2 regions of the Pseudalkalibacillus sp. Hm43 genome follow, and region 1 is predicted to be linked to the other one. Evidence: a T-box and tRNA genes for the amino acid it is inferred to sense, from the RefSeq annotation. Region 1 holds a T-box; the other holds one or more tRNA genes.

Region 1 (3,416 bases):
CTGTTGCGGTCGTCATCGATCAGATGAAGCAACGTGAAGGCGGTAATATGGTTGATATCCAGGCTACTATTGTGGTCGAACGATCCTCGCAAAAAGGGATTCTGATCGGCAAACAAGGTGGTATGTTGAAGAAAATCGGTTCCAATGCACGTCAAGATATCGAGCATCTTCTCGGTTCGAAGGTCTTTTTGGAACTTTGGGTGAAAGTCCAGAAAGATTGGAGAAATCGTCCGTTCAACTTAAGAGACTTCGGATTCAGTGAAGACGAGTATTGATTACTTCGGGCATTATCGTGGCATAAATGAAATTGTCAAAAATTCCATAACATGAAATTTGTAATCAAGGTCATTCTAATCTTAAAGATTGCTTATTTTCTTTCGAAAGGTGGAGAAATTCCATGAGGGACTTTACCTGGAAATTGTTTTGTCAAACCGGGGACATTGATACGTACCTGCTGTGGAAAGAACTCGAGGCTGACCATGAGGCATCGGCAGACCTGTTGGAAGTTGAAGAAAGGAAAGGCGATTATATAGAAACAGAACTTTGATTACTCCCACACTGAAATGGCGGTGATGGAGATGTTGATCAAATCAGAAGGCATTGTGATCCGTACGTCAGATTACGGTGAATCAAACAAAGTACTGACTGTTTATACAAAGGATTTTGGCAAATTAGGGATGATGGCAAGAGGGGCGAAGAAAACGAAAAGTCGCCTCTCTTCTGTTTCCCAGCTTTTCACACATGCTCATTTTCTCATCCAAAAGGGGAGCGGTCTTGGCAGTCTGAGTCAAGGTGAAATCATCCACACATACAGAGGCATCAAGCAAGATATTGTCAAAACCGCTTATGCCGCTTATATGGTGGAATTGCTGGATAAATCAACGGAAGATCAGAAGCCGTCTTCTGCGCTTTTTGAGTTTCTATCTTTATCCCTCCGGTACTTGGATGAAGATGTGGATCCTGATATTTTAAAAGCGATTTTTGAAATGAAGATGCTAAGGTTAGCTGGTGTCGGACCCCAGGTGGACAGATGTGTAATGTGCGGTCGTAAGGAAGGAAGCTTTTACTTTTCCATATCAGAAGGTGGATTCCTTTGTGAACAAGACCGTCACACAGATCCCAATGCGCTTGGGTTGTCTACACATACAGCCAGACTCTTGAACCTGTTCTATCACATCGACTTATCGAGACTTGGAAATGTATCAGTGAAAAAGGAAACGAAAGAAGTACTCAAACAAGTTTTAACGACTTACATTGATGAGTATACTGGAATTCGATTGAAGTCCAAGCGCTTCCTTGATCAGATCCAGGCTTTCGAGTGAAGGTTGACAAATGGGTTGAAAAACATTATGATACTTTCAACAAAAAGTAAACATAAATGCGTAGATAGAGAGGAGTACTTACTGACCTCAATGTTAGCGACTCTGGGAAAGTGGAAGCCAGGGATTGAGAAGTGAGGAATGGCGCTCTGGAGCATTCCAATAAAGTGGAAGATGAACGACAATCATCTTCAAATAGGGTGGAACCGCGGGTAACTCTCGTCCCTATGTCTGGGCTGGACATAGGAACGGGAGTTTTTTCTGTTCTATGAGCTGGACCAGAACAACGACAAATGAAACGTGGAGGTGCGTTATGAATTTACAAGACATGATTTTGACATTACAACGTTATTGGGCTGATCAAGGCTGTTTCGTCATGCAAGCTTATGACGTTGAAAAAGGAGCCGGAACGATGAATCCGATGACGTTCTTACGAAGCATCGGACCAGAGCCGTGGAATGTCGCATATGTCGAACCGTCCAGAAGACCGGTGGATGGTCGTTACGGAGAAAACCCAAACCGTTTGTATCAACATCATCAATTCCAGGTGGTGATGAAACCTTCTCCAGACAATATCCAGGAGCTTTATCTAGAGAGCTTGAAGGAGATCGGTATCGATCCACTTGAGCATGATATCCGTTTTGTTGAGGACAACTGGGAAGCACCAACACTGTCCGCATCAGGATTAGGTTGGGAAGTATGGCTGGATGGAATGGAGATCACACAGTTCACCTACTTCCAGCAGGTCGGTGGATTGGATGCGAAGCCGGTTTCCGTCGAGATCACTTACGGAATTGAAAGACTCGCATCCTACATACAGGATAAGGAGAATGTCTTCGATCTGGAATGGCACTCTGGCATCACATACCATGACCTTTATTATCAACCGGAATTCGAACACTCGAAGTATACGTTTGAAGTGTCCGATAATGAGATGCTCTTTAATCTTTTCAACATTTATGAAAAAGAAGCAGAGCGTGCAATCGATGAGCAGTTGGTTTTCCCTGGATATGACTATGTACTGAAATGCTCCCATACGTTCAACCAATTGGACGCAAAAGGTGCCATTTCCGTTACGGAACGTACCGGTTACATCGGTCGCGTCAGAAAGCTTGCGAGAAAATGTGCGAAAGCGTATTACGAGCAACGTGAACAGCTAGGATTTCCAATGTTAAAGGGGGCGAAGGAAGATGAATAAACGAGACGTACTTTTAGAGATTGGTCTGGAGGAAATGCCCGCCCGCTTCGTAACAGATGCGATGTACCAGCTATCCGATAAAATTGCTGGTTGGTTTACGGAAAATCGTATCCAATTCGGAGAAGTGATTCCTTACTCTACTCCCCGACGTTTAGCAGTCAAAGTGACTGACGTTGCCGAGCAGCAAGAGGATCAACAGGAAGAATTAAGAGGACCGGCAAAGAAAATCGCGTTGGATGAGGAAGGCAATTGGTCAAAGGCTGCGCTCGGCTTTGCGAGAGGTCAAGGGGTAGATCCTCAGGATCTTTTCTTTAAAGAAGTCAAAAATACAGAATATGTGTTTGCGAATAAGCATACTTCCGGTGTTGCGACGATGGATCTTCTTCATCAGTTGGATCAAGTCATCCAAAGCCTTCATTTTCCTAAAAACATGCGATGGAGCGATAAGGAATTCAAATTCGTCCGTCCGATCAAATGGATCCTATTCTTGTATGGAAGCGAAGTGCCTCAACTCGAAGTTGCAGATGTACAGGCTGACCGGACGACTTACGGTCACCGATTCCTCGGAGAAGAAATCCAGATTGAAACGCCAGAACAATATCCGACGGAACTTCTTGGACAATTTGTCATCGCAGATTCGAAGGAACGGAAGGATGCAATCCAGAATCAATTGGAAAACCTCCAGGAAGATGAAGGATGGATCATTCCGATTGATGAAGGCTTATTAGAAGAGGTCAACAATCTCGTCGAATATCCAACCGCTTTATACGGTAATTTTGACGAAGAGTTTTTGGAGCTGCCTTCTGAAGTGTTGATTAAATCAATGCGTGAGCATCAACGCTATTTCCCTGTCCAGAATCAAGAAGGTGAATTACAGCCTCATTTCGTTGCTATTCGAA
Region 2 (3,416 bases), 180 kb from region 1:
CGGTTTTACCGTTACAGTCGCTTTGAAGATCAAGTTCTTGCCTTTTTCCATTTGCTCGATGTCAACGTCTGGTTGATCAACAGGCTCGATTCCTGTTTCTTCAATTGCTTGACTATAAGCGCTTGGAAGTAGGATATCCAATGCATCTTGGTAAAGAGCTTCTACACCGAAACGCTTTTCGAACATAGAACGAGGTACCTTACCTTTACGGAATCCAGGTACGTTCACTTTCTTAACGACCTTTTTGAATGCTTGGTCTAAAGCTTCGTTGACACGTTCTGCATCAACATCAATGGTTAATACACCTTGGTTGCCTTCTTGTTTTTCCCATTTTGCACTCATGACTAAATTTCCCTCCAACATTTATCTTCTTAAAACTTCATTAACGTTCAAATGAGTTTACAACCACTACATTATAACACATGAACACTGGTTTTCAACTATTCGGCTGATCATCGGGTAATCCGATGTCTTTCATCGAAATACGCTCTATTTCAAGGATTTTTTCAACCACTTGTTCAACAGATGCTTCTTTCAAAGAAAAGGCTACCTGTAGCTCATCACTATCAAACTCGATGCCATTCATTCGATGTGCAACTTCCAACACACCAACTGCCCATAGTTGTTCGTTCAAAGGCTCGGGTTGGAATGGGTAGATCATAAATAAGTAATGGTCCCAAATTTGTACAGCCATCTCCATTAACGTAGGATTGTTCTGTTCTAATTCGTGAACGATGATCTTTTTGACTAGACGGTAAAATTGTCCGTCCGGTATGTCATGAAGTTCACTCGGTTTAACATCCATTGTTTTTCCGAATTTATGTATGTGGACCGTTTCATTTGCTTCGCCATCCTTCAACATCTGTAAGACGATCGTTTTCAATGAAGGATTTGCATCAGGATATGTAAGGTATTTCTTCAATTCTGTTCGTATGGTCGGGTGGTTTGGATCCTCAATGGACTGGACGGCTTGCCATTGTTGTTTGGAATCCTCGGACTTCAGCTGCTCTGCCAGTCGCTCCAACTCGTTTTGGGAAATGGACTTCGGCATGCTCTCATATGTCTCATCGTTATTGGAATCCTCTTCAGCCATTTTTCTACTGAAATAGAGTAATTGGTAGAAGTTTTCAGCCATTTGAGGTGGCAAGCTATTCTCCTGTATGACTGCTTCCAATATGTCGACCACTTCTTCATAATCTGCAAGTTGGATCAGAATCGATATGTATATTTGTAGAACATCGTAATATTCCCCGATATCCTTTTTCAATATCTCATCACACTTGATCTTGGCCTCTTGCAAATGACCTAATTCGACCAAACTTAAGACAACACCTATGTTTCCTTGCGGATGATCAGGTTCCATCTCAATCAATTGCTGGAAGTAATCCAGCGATTCTTTGAACTTTTTTTGTTTAAGGGCTGACATTCCTTTATTCACAAGCTTAGCAGTAAGGTTTGGGAAGTAAACGATTTTGCTGTCACGCGGCCCTTTACGGTGTTTTTCCAATTCAATCTCCCCGCTTTTCAATCGCTTAAAGCAAGTTTAGCAGTTTAATCTTGTAAAAACAAATGTAACCTTTCCCCTAGTATTACCATGTGTCTTTACATATAAAATGTCGTACAAAAAAACGCTTCCCTTCTTTTCTATGAAGAAGAAAGCGTCAATATGTATGAGATGGCGTCCCAGGAGCGATTCGAACGCCCGACCGACAGCTTAGAAGGCTGTTGCTCTATCCTGCTGAGCTACTGGGACTTAATAAAAGATATAAAACTAAATTCAAATCCTGTCCCTTCCTCTACAAGTATCTCATTTGTAGTCTATCCGTCGGGACAACTCGTTGTGAATACTCGATGCTTCGCTCGTTGCTGAGCTACTGGGACTTAATAATAAGATATAAAACTTGTTTCAAATAAAAAAGGACTTGATCTAGTTGTATAAATGGAGCGGGTGATGGGAATCGAACCCACGACCAGAGCTTGGAAGGCTCTTGTTTTACCACTAAACTACACCCGCGCATCAATCAGCGACAATAATTAATATATCGCATATCAACCAAAATGTCAAAGACTTTTTTAGGGTCGTGGGGGGCCCAATCCATTTATAAATGATACTCTTTTGAGAGTTCGGTCAACTCATTTCCATTGAATTCAAAGAAACGAACTTTGATATGACTTCGATCTTTGCATTCACAAATCGCATACGTCTTTTCCCTTCGACCACGAGGTAAACGGATGCTGCCGGGATTGACGAAGACGGTGCCATTCTTCTCAAATGATTCTGCCACATGGGAATGACCGAAGAAAGCAAGGTCTGCGTCATATTCCTCTGCCTTATAAGCCAGATTCATATACGACATTTTGACATTGTACAGATGACCATGTGTGACAAAGAGTCGGAATCCCTGTTCCTCCACGAGTATCTCGTTTGGAAAATCATCATGACCAAGATCCATGTTGCCCTGTACATTATGGAAATGACGAAGATGTTCATGGTCTGATTCCAACTCTGAATCACCACAATGAATCATCACATCTACCTGATTTTTGTGTAACTCCTGGATTTCCTTAAGTTCTTTTGATAGTCCATGACTGTCACTTACGACTAAGACATTCATTTTAAGGTCCTCCTTTTTAAAAAACGTTGTTTTTGCAGTCTTTGTTACCTTGAAAGTCGTTGATTTCCGATCCAGGATGCTCGCTTTCCGCGGGGCGTGCGGTGAGCCCACTCGTCGCTTTACGACATTGATTGGTCTCACCTGTCCCGCTGATCCCGCAGGAGTCTCGCACCTTGCTCTCCAATCAACTTGCACTAGGTGATTATTAAAAGCAACAATCTTTTAGAAGAGAGCCTTAATAAAAATACCAACGTTAAATTATAATCAATATAAATTAGAAGATATCATCCCACTGATTACGTAGCTTTTTCAAAGCATTGGATCGGTGACTGATTTTGTTCTTTTCTCCAGGTTCGAGCTGAGCCATCGTCTTATTTAAAGAAGGGACATAAAAGATCGGATCATATCCGAAACCATGCTCCCCTATTTTCTCTTCAGTAATGACACCTTCACAAGTGCCTTTCACGATACTTGTCTCTTTCCCTGGTTGGGCGATCGCTAAAACTGAAACAAAGCGCGCTGTACGTTCAGACTCATGAACTGACTTCAATTCATAAAGCACTTTATCCATATTTGCTTGATCGTCTTTCTCTTCTCCCGCATATCGCGCGGAGTATACTCCTGGTCTTCCATCTAAAGCATCAATGACCAGACCAGAATCATCAGCGATCACAGGCTGATTGAAACGTTCAGCGATGGCTTCAGCTTTGATCGTCGCGTTTTCTTCAAACGTTGTACCGGTTTCTTCGATCTCATCGTGAAAATCAAGGTCACGTAATGAAACGACGGACACGTTGAACT

The links. A T-box is a leader RNA that pairs with one kind of tRNA and senses whether it is charged. The one in region 1 lies ahead of glyQ (glycine--tRNA ligase subunit alpha), so its partner is inferred to be a tRNA-Gly.
Region 2: it encodes a tRNA-Gly, which carries the amino acid that the T-box ahead of glyQ (glycine--tRNA ligase subunit alpha) is inferred to sense. The anticodon was not compared.

What each region holds. Positions count from the first base shown of each region.
Region 1 is NZ_CM135129.1:8,886-12,301, forward strand. Features, by position in the region: gene era (GTPase Era) at 1-275, shown strand, start outside; gene ACXQIQ_RS00060 (YqzL family protein) at 398-547, shown strand; gene recO (DNA repair protein RecO) at 579-1,322, shown strand; T-box leader at 1,375-1,549, shown strand; gene glyQ (glycine--tRNA ligase subunit alpha) at 1,633-2,517, shown strand; gene glyS (glycine--tRNA ligase subunit beta) at 2,510-3,416, shown strand, end outside.
Region 2 is NZ_CM135129.1:3,568,541-3,571,956, reverse strand. Features, by position in the region: gene tig (trigger factor) at 1-342, opposite strand, end outside; gene ACXQIQ_RS18515 (tetratricopeptide repeat protein) at 437-1,507, opposite strand; tRNA gene ACXQIQ_RS18510 (tRNA-Arg) at 1,677-1,753, opposite strand; tRNA gene ACXQIQ_RS18505 (tRNA-Gly) at 1,941-2,014, opposite strand; gene ACXQIQ_RS18500 (metallophosphoesterase family protein) at 2,100-2,615, opposite strand; gene ACXQIQ_RS18495 (XTP/dITP diphosphatase) at 2,890-3,416, opposite strand, start outside.